DNA from 2 places in the Marinococcus sp. LNHM4E3-1 genome. Region 2 is predicted to be linked to the other one. Evidence: riboswitches for the same ligand, from Rfam matches in the RefSeq annotation. Region 2 holds a riboswitch; the other holds the start of a gene.
What was found. Region 2 has a riboswitch for thiamine pyrophosphate ahead of thiD (bifunctional hydroxymethylpyrimidine kinase/phosphomethylpyrimidine kinase). Riboswitches for the same ligand answer to the same signal wherever they lie in the genome.

Region 1 (4,841 bases), on a different contig from region 2:
CCTGCTTGATGTTGGCGGGTACCGATCCTCCGTCGGAGAGGATATCGATATTACCCTGAAAATCCACCGCTATATTGGACGGCAGAAAAACAAAAAGGTGTTACTGCTGACCGAAGCGATCAGCTATACCGAGCTCCCCGAAACATGGAAGGACCTGTTTAAACAGCGGATCCGGTGGCAGAAGTCCTACATGGACTGCCTCGTGCACTTTCGTTCGTTTTTTGCCCGGACGCTCGTTACAAAGGCGGTTTCCTTTTTCTATATCATCGAATCTCTAATCGTTGGCATTTTAGCTGCTTACGTGACCGCCGGCTTCTTTGTCGCCAACGCCTTCCTGAACATGGCATTTGTCTTTGTCGGCTTTATCGTCGTCTATATGAGCTACATATTCGTGTTTAATTTCATCTATAATATGCTGGCCCTCCGCCAGGTGAACCATTACGGGTTTACGTTTAGCCAAGGCGACCGCCTCCGCCTGCTTGCGACCATTGTCTTTGACGTCTTCGTGCACCGGTTTATCACGATGTACTTCGTCATGTATGGAAGCATTGCTTATTTTTTCAACAAAGACTGGAAAAAAGTCTCCCGCACGGGAAACCATTACGACCTGCAGGCGGCACCGTCGGAATCCAGAAAGAAATCTTAAATGCAAGGGGGCGGCTCGAGACATGAAATGGAAAAAAATCGTATTAATCATCGGTACCAGCCTTGGTGTCATGCTGGTTGTCGCCGGCAGCTACGGGTGGAACCTGGTTGCCACCACTTTTACGGCCATCCAGGAAGACGTCGACCGGGCGGAATCTGACAACCGGCTCGACACGATTCATTTGGACGAGGGAGATCCGTTTTCCGTCTTATTGATGGGCGTGGACGAATCCGGGGGTCCGGATGACCCTAACCAACGCACAGACGCGCTCGTGCTGTTAACGGTCAATCCGGATACGGAATCCACCCAGATGGTAAGCATCCCCCGGGACACCTACACGACCATTGCCGGAGAGGGGGAAAAGGATAAAATTAACCACGCCTATGCATTTGGCGGGAAGGATGAAACGATCCGCACCGTCGAGCAGTTATTGGACGTGCCTGTCGACTACTTTTTCCAGGCGGACATGGCCGGTTTTGAAGACATGGTGAACACCATGGATGGTGTCCGGGTCGATAACTCGTTCGCCTTCACGTATAAAGGCACCCATTTCGCCGAAGGCTCCCAGGAATTAAACGGCGACGAAGCCCTGAAGTATGCGCGCATGCGCAACGACGATCCCCGCGGAGATCTGGGGCGCCAGGAACGGCAGCGCAACCTTCTTCTTGGAATGATGGAGAAAGGCACCGACATCTCTTCGGTACCGAAAATAAAAAGCATTCTCACCGTTGTGGAAGACCATGTGCGCACCAATTTCCAACTGAAGGACGTCTGGACGGTCCAATCGAACTACCAGCCCGCCTTCGACGAGGTGAAGCAGCATGAAATCGAGGGGGAAGACGGCGAAAAGGACGACACGTATTACTACATGCCGGACCATGAACAGGTTGAGGAGCTGTCGGACCGGTTAAACCGTCACCTGGAAATTGAACATACAAATGATGAGGCATAAAGTTTTGTCAGCCGCATGGGGAGGTTACCTCCGATCCCTTTCCCATGCGATTGTTTCAGTTCAGCTTAATTTGGCTTCCACAGAGCCAACAGTTAGGGAGGAAACAATGAAGCTAAAAATTCAAAAAGCATTAAACAAACTAGATAAACATGCGAACGACAACATTTCTTTATCATTGGTCCAAGGCCAGGAAGCCTTGATATATCTAAGCGCTAAGGAAGAGCAAAAATTAAACGATATTTTCTACTTTCTTCGCGCAGAAAATCTTGTTTATATCGAAGTCGTTGAAAGCGATGCCCCGACTAATAGCCAAGGGTATCATTTGATGAGGGCCATCCCTCTGCCAAGTCTAGTGCAAATACTGAATGAAACGGAAGCTAAATAATGGGTTATCCACTGAACTGCAATTGGTTTTCTAGATCAATGAACGTATTTCTTCTTTCATCGCCCCGAAGTGCTAATTCTTAGAGGTGTATCTACATATTTTTTTGCAGCCAAGGTTTCTTGTTGATCCGTATACTTCCTCCATTAGGACCCGTCACAGCTAGTATCATCAAGCTAATATTCATTTGCTGCCTCGCTAGTATACCGACAGCTTTTCTATCATGACCTTATGACATTGGTAGACCTTCACTTACATTTGATCATTGGGCAATCATAGAAAACAATTCTTTAATGTTTTGGTTGCAAGGCTTGTCACATAATTTTAAGATCCCCTTGGGGTTCTTTGCCTTCATAAGGGGGTATTGTGATGGAAACTATCGGTGGAGCACCGGCATTTCGGAGTAACCCTATAATGGCTACAGGAAAATTGACAAAGTTTGTTCGCGTGTTAAGATAAATGAAAGTTTAATAACATATTGTTCCACTAGGGGAGCCGCTAGACGGCTGAGAAAAATGAATGTTTAAACCCTTGGAACCTGATCTGCGTACAAGCAGCGGAGGGAAGTGGAGTTGTTCAAAGGCATACGTGTATGCTTTTCGACGACCACTCTCATGGATTCGAGAGTGGTTTTTTTTATGGTTTCAAGCATTAGGGGTGTGCAACAAAAGGAGGTATTTATCGTGGCTTTAACCTATATCGAGGTCAAACAGAACATAGAACACTTTATCAGCCAAGAAAGCTTTTCTAGTGAAGCATTCACTATGGCTGCAAAAGAACTGTTTTCGTTTCAATATCAAAATAATCAAGCCTATCGAACATTTTGCCGCAAACGCCGGTTTCATCCCAAAGCTGTCGAATATTTTAAAGATATTCCCCCTGTACCGATCCAGGCGTTTAAGGAAGCAATGTTAACATGTTCCACCGAAAGGGAAATAGAAAGAATTTTTATGACGAGTGGAACCACAAACCCTCATAAGCGTGGGAAAAACGCGCACAAAGATCTCGATATTTATGATTTATCTTCGAAGAGATACTTTAAAAAAACCATGATGCCGGATAAGCCTCAAATGAAAATGGTGGTATTGTTTCCTCCAGAAGAAGAGTTGCCGAACTCCTCACTTGCCCATTATCTTCAAATTATTAAAGATGCTTTTGGAAGTCCACACAGTGAGCATGTGGTATATAAGGGACAATTCAATCACGAAAGACTCATTTGCTTGCTTCAAGAAGCAGAAACAAAAAAAGAACCCATTTTTGTTCTCGGGGCTACCACTTCCTTTCTTTCCTTTTTAAAGCATTGTATAGCAAGCAATCTTTCTTTTCATCTTCCAACGGGCAGTCGAATCATGGACACAGGAGGAGCGAAAAACTTGTCGAACGTCATGGAGGCGTCCGATATTAAACAGAAGCTCAGCCACCTGTTTGCCCTTCCTCAAGACGTTTGCGGGAACATGTACGGAATGACCGAGTTGAGTTCACAGATCTACGACCCATTGTTCGATGCCGAAGGTGAAAAAGGATGGAAAAAGACCCCGCCTTGGCTTAAAACCATTATTGTGGATCCAGAAACGAGGATGGAGAAACAGGAAGGGGAGCAAGGCATCATTGTTCATTATGACCTTGCCAACATTAACTCTGTCATGCCCATCATGACAGAAGATAAAGGGATAAAAGGCGAAAATGATCATAGCTTTTATTTTTTGGGAAGAGTCGAAGGAGCAGAAGCTAAAGGCTGTTCCTTAGCTATCGAAGAATTCTTAACAGCTTATCAAGGAGATTTTTACTCATGAAAGTACTATACAAGGCCGGCTTCTTACCCGCCCATATAAATGATAAGCTGGCTCATACCCGATGGACGTTCGAAAATCACGGCAAAACCATTCACGTTGACGTTCCTGTGCTCCAAGCATCTCAAATTAACGATCTTGGTTCCTCCCTTAAAAAGCAACAGCAAGCATTTAGTAGTCACCATCGAGTGGATGAAATCGTTAATATTCTTGATCAAGTAGTACAGAATTGGCTAGATCCAGCGTACAAGTTTCGTCAAATGGCCGAGGAGGCGCTTCCGGTCATCACCGGATACGATCAGGACATGATTCGTTTATTCTTGTCTGGATATTTACGTCGGTTTCGAAAAGAAAATCTTCAACGATTTCTAGAAGAAGATTTTTCGAATCCTTTAGTGCTAGATGAATTCCGTCCACGAAAAAGCGGAGGCTTGACTCGAGCTTACGGCGCAGACCTATTGACTTATATTTTTTCCGGCAATGTTCCCGGTGTGCCTGTATGGAGCCTGATTGCTGGAATGTTAGTGAAGTCAGCAGCGATTGGAAAAGTCTCTTCCGCAGAACCCCTTTTTCCCAGTTTATTTGCTCAGTCTATCCAAGAAGTTTCCCCCGAATTAGCAGAAACCTTAGCTATCGTTTGGTGGAAAGGAGGAGATACTACTGTAGAAGATAGCCTTTTTCATCAATCTCAAATAGTTGTTGCCTACGGCAATGAACATACCATGAATAATATTTCAAGCAGAGTTCCTGCTCACACTTCTTTTCTGCCCCACGGCCCTAAGATAAGTTTAGGCGTGGTAACCAAAGAAGGTGTAAGCAATTCGTTGGCCTTGGTAAGCGCTAAGCGAGCGGCCACTGATGCCTCTTGGTTTGATCAGCAAGGATGTTTGTCCCCGCACGTGCTGTATGTAGAACATGGAGGTGATTATTCGCCAAAGGACTTTACGTCCCTACTTGCGCAAGAGATGAAAAATTTCCAAAGCAAAATGCCACGAGCAGAGATCTCTTCTGCTGAAACGAATGCCCTTTTAAAGGCAAGAACAGCGGCGGAATTCATGCCAAACGCTGATT
Region 2 (4,841 bases):
ATTCTTATTCCCTTTTTTGAACAGGGCAACCGGCGGACCGCTTTCGACGTCCACTATATTCAGCAGGGGGAAACCTTTGTACCCGTAGCGGAAACAGAATTTGCCCGCGACCGGATGTTTGGATTTGCTTCGAGCCACCTGGGTGAATACGTTGAAGAAAAAACAAACGGGGAATTTAAAAAGGAAAATGTTATTTCCATCTCTCTTGACGAGCTCCGGGCTCTCGACCTCGAAGCGATCGAGGCTAAACTTGAACAGGCCGCTTCCTTTCAAAAGATCATCGTTAACGCTGTCAGCGAAACAGATGTAAAAGTATTCTGCACAGCCCTGTTCCGCGCCGTGCAGAATCGGAAAAACTTTCTCTTCCGGACGGCGGCGACGTTTACTAAAGAAATTGGCGGTATTATCCGCAAACCGTATTTAGACGCGGAGAGCCTCTTCGAGCACCAAAGTGACAATGGCGGTCTGATTATTATCGGCTCTCATGTGCAAAAATCGACGGAGCAGCTCGAAGCTCTAAAACAGCTGACCGATATCCAATTCGTGGAATTTTATTGTCCTGCAGTAATGGATGAGAATGCCTTCCGTAAGGAAACCCGCCGCGTTCAGCAGATCGTCGATGACTCTATCGAAGGCGGGAATACGGTATGCGTCTACACTTCCCGGGAGCGCATTGACTTAGGAGCGAACCGAAAAGAAGAAGAACTGGCGCTATCCGTAAAAATTTCCGATGCAGTAACAAACTTTGTGAAAAATGCTGCTTCACAGCCGGCATTTGTCGTTGCGAAAGGCGGTATTACATCAAGCGATGTTGGCACGAAGGGGCTGCTCGTAAAAAAAGCAGAAGTGCTCGGGCAGATTGCTCCCGGTGTACCCGTCTGGCAGACAGATGAGAAAAGCCGCTTTCCTGGTATTCCCTATGTAATTTTCCCGGGAAATGTAGGAGAAAAAGAAACATTACAGCACGTCGTACAAACCTTACAGAAGCATATATAACATAAAGAACCGGCGGGAAGTTTGTACTGACCCGCCGGTTCTTCTATTTTTCCTGTTTTTCTGCCGGCCCATTCAAACGGCTGCGAAGTTCTCTTGCAGCATCTTCCGGCTCGTCTGCCAGACTGATCGCAGAGATCAATGACACTCCGTCAGCTCCGGCCTCCACAATATCAGCAGCGTTGGTGGCGTCAATGCCGCCGATACCTACAATCGGAAGAGCAATGCCTTCCGCCCGGAGCCGGCGGATGCCCTCCAGTCCGACTGGAGCTTTGGCATCTTCTTTAGTATCAGTCGCAAACATCGGTCCTACGCCCAGGTAATCCGCCCCGTCTGCAGCCGCCCGGTGTGCTTCTTCAATAGTGCGCACGGATACCCCGATCACCATGCGGGAAGGGCAGCGTTCTTTAACTTTAGAAGCCGGGTCATCCTCCTGTCCGATATGAATCCCGTCTGCTTCGAGCCGGATTGCCATATCCACATCGTCATTAACAATAAACGGAACATTAAAGGCAGCACACTGGGCCTTCATCTTCCAGCCGAGCTTCCATTTTTCCTCTTCAGGCAGTGCCCCCTGGCCTTTTTCGCGGAACTGGAAGCACGTAACACCGCCCTGAAGAGCTTCCTGCAGTACGTCTTCCGGGTTTCGTTCACCTGTATTGTTGCTTCCCATAATAAAATACAGCTTCAAAATCTCTTTATCCATGGTTTCAGCTCCCTATGATTCCTGTTTGACGCGGATATAGTGGCGCAGATCCATTTCCTGTGTTGCGTGGAGGGCGTTTAATAATTCAATTTGAAAGGAGCCCGGGCCCTCCCTCGTCGTTAGACTGCCTGCGATTTCTGCTGCTGCCCCGTAATAAGCAAGTGCGGCTGCTACTGCTCCAGCCGAATGCTGAACGGTTAAAAAGGATGCTGCGATCGAACTGAGAAGACAGCCGGTGCCGGTTACTTTGGTCAGCAGCGTATGGCCATTCTGCACGATAAATACTTCGCCCTGATGAGCGACCGCGTCTTCCACTCCGGTCACCGCGGCAATTGCTTCAAACTTTCTTGCAGCTTCTTTGGCAAGCTCCGGGTTATCTGCTTCTCCCGAAGCGTCTACGCCCTGTACATTCCCGCTTTCGCCGAGCAGCGCGGCCATTTCTCCTGCATTTGCCCGGATCAGCGCCACGTCCAGCTCTTCGAGAAGAGCAATCGCCGTTTCGGTCCGATAAGCCGTCGCGCCTGCCCCTACGGGATCCAGTACAACGGGGATGCCTTTTTCATTGGCTGCTTTGCCGGCGATCCGCATCGCCTTCACCTGTTCGCGGTTCAGCGTACCAATATTGAGTACAAGTGCGTTCGCTGCTTTTGCCATTTCGGCTGCTTCCTCCGGCGCGTTTGCCATAACCGGGGATGCGCCCATCGACAGCAGTCCATTTGCAGTAAAATTGGTTACTACTGTGTTCGTAATATTATGAATCAGCGGCCGGGTTTTTCGTACTTCCTCCAGCAGACCTATAACTTCCTTTGCTTTCATGCCGATCCCTCATTTCTTTATTTTAATAGTTGATCGAGTGGAACGCGCACTCCCCAGTGGTTGACAGGCCCATTGCCTTTACCGATCTCAAGGGGGTGTGCAATCGCATTGGTAATATATTCTTTGCTTTCCTGCACTGCCAGATAGATGGACTTGCCCCGTGCAAGCTTTGCGGCAATCGCGGCTGATAGTGTACAGCCTGTCCCGTGCGTGTGCTTTGTATCCGTCCGCGGCGAACGGAAATAATGAATTTCTCCATCGACGTACAAAATATCGACTGCGTCTTCTTTCATATGGCCGCCCTTAACAAGCGCTGCCCGGGCCCCTAATTCATCAACAATTTTTTTAGCAGCTGCTTCCATCTCTTCGAGGTTCTGGACCTGAAAGTCCGTCAGGCTTGCTGCCTCAGCCATATTCGGCGTGACGACTGCGGCCAGAGGAAGAAATTCATTTTTCATAACTTCAAGCGTCTCCTTCTCAGACAGAGAATCGCCGCTTGTGGCAACCATCACCGGGTCAATAACCACCGGCAGGTCGTATTTTTTCAGCATGTTCACCGTCGTGCGGATCATATCCGGCGTTGCGATCATTCCGGTTTTTACCGCATCCGGCATAATATCATCAAAGACGGAATCCAGCTGGGCCTGAAGCAGACTGGTGCTCATATGCTCCACCTTTTGGACCCCGGTTGTATTTTGTGCGAGCACGCTCGTAATAGCAGACATCCCGTAGGCTTCACATTCCTGAAATGCTTTCAGGTCAGCCTGGATCCCAGCCCCGCCGGTAGGATCTGTTCCGGCGATGGTTAATACTTTAGGTACTTGTGGCATTCGTTGTATCCTCCTTTAGAAGGAATCCTGCTTTAGGTTCAAAAAAAGCTCACTCCCTGAAAGTAGAGAGTGAGCTTTGGCGTATACGTACGTATTTGTATAAAACGAAGCTCCACTTCCCTACGCTGGTACTACCCAGATCAGGTTCGAAGGGACCAAGAATGGTTCTTGTCTCAGCGCAGGCGCCCCTAGCGGATTCCTTACTATTTTTCTTAATCGTACGTGACGCACAGTCCTAATGTCAATTTTTTTCATCATCGCCGGATTTTTTATTTTTGTCCGAATCCTTCGAGGAACGGTCCCGTTCCTCATTTTGTGAGTTGCCGACGATACGTTCGAGAAGGTACAGAATCTCATCCCGCGACAGGTCTTCGCGTTTTTTATCTTCTACATTCTCAGGTTCCTTGCTCTGTTCTGCAGCTTCATTATTCTGCTGGTCTTCATTATTATTCCGTTCTTCCTGTTCTCTCTTTTCCCGTTCCTTTCGCCGTTCTTCTACTTCCCAGCCGTACATGTAGCCCCCGTCCGGCATGGCGAATTTTTTATTCATGCTTCTTGTTTCTTTGGTAAACAAGGTATAGAGCGTTGGAATAATAAACAGCGTCAGGAACGTACTGCTGATGAGACCGCCGATGACTGCAATACCCATCGGCTGCTGAATTTCTGCTCCTTCCCCAAATCCGAGGGCAAGCGGCAGCACCCCAAGGATAGTCGTAGAAGCTGTCATCAGGATAGGGCGTGCCCGCTTTTTCACAGATTCAATAACGGCTTCTCTTACCGGCAGCCCCCGTTCCACCAGCTGATTCGTATAATCAACAAGCACAATCGCGTTGTTAACAACAATACCCGCAAGTACAATCAAGCCGATAAACACTGTGATACTTAGTGGTGTCTGGGTCGCAAACAAGGCAAGCATAACACCGATCACGACCAGCGGTACGCTGAACATTACCACAAACGGATATTTGAATGATTCAAACTGTCCAGCCATTACGAGATAAATGAACACTACCGCCAGCAGGAAGGCAAACACCAGACTCTGAATGCTGTCATCGAGAAGCTCCTGTTCGCCGGAGAAGTTCAATGTAGTCGCCGCTCCGGTATCTACATCGTCAATCGTATCCTCAATTAACGTAGAGGTTTCGTTCAGACTCGTTCCGGAGCCGTATGTGACTGTAAACTCAGTACTCCGCTCCTGGTCAAGCCGGTTAATAACCGCTGGCCCCTCTCCTTCTTCAATATCAGCCACGTCGCTTAAGCTGACGTATTCTCCTTCCGGAGTAGCGAGCTGCAGACTTTCAAGGTCCTCCTGGTTTTCAAGGGAATCCTCTGCATACTGCACGTTCACATTCAGCGGGCCTTCATTATCCGTCTGGATTGTCGACGCCACTTCCCCGCTTGTAGTACTGTTTACCGTCTGCGCGATTTCAGCCGGCGTCAGGCCATTATCCTGCGCATCGTCTTCGTTAATCTGCACCTGAATTTCCGGAGCAGTC

Region 1: linked by a shared signal. The riboswitch ahead of ACTRXI_RS13290 (LuxE/PaaK family acyltransferase) and the one ahead of thiD (bifunctional hydroxymethylpyrimidine kinase/phosphomethylpyrimidine kinase) in region 2 are both predicted to bind thiamine pyrophosphate.

The regions. Positions count from the first base shown of each region.
Region 1 is NZ_JBQLID010000013.1:55,811-60,651, forward strand. Features, by position in the region: gene ACTRXI_RS13275 (glycosyltransferase family 2 protein) at 1-646, shown strand, start outside; gene ACTRXI_RS13280 (LCP family glycopolymer transferase) at 669-1,598, shown strand; gene ACTRXI_RS13285 (hypothetical protein) at 1,705-1,983, shown strand; TPP riboswitch at 2,459-2,562, shown strand; gene ACTRXI_RS13290 (LuxE/PaaK family acyltransferase) at 2,664-3,773, shown strand; gene ACTRXI_RS13295 (acyl-CoA reductase) at 3,770-4,841, shown strand, end outside.
Region 2 is NZ_JBQLID010000004.1:49,458-54,298, forward strand. Features, by position in the region: gene ACTRXI_RS05405 (four-carbon acid sugar kinase family protein) at 1-996, shown strand, start outside; gene thiE (thiamine phosphate synthase) at 1,040-1,699, opposite strand; gene thiM (hydroxyethylthiazole kinase) at 1,712-2,515, opposite strand; gene thiD (bifunctional hydroxymethylpyrimidine kinase/phosphomethylpyrimidine kinase) at 2,533-3,345, opposite strand; TPP riboswitch at 3,446-3,545, opposite strand; gene ACTRXI_RS05425 (efflux RND transporter permease subunit) at 3,587-4,841, opposite strand, start outside.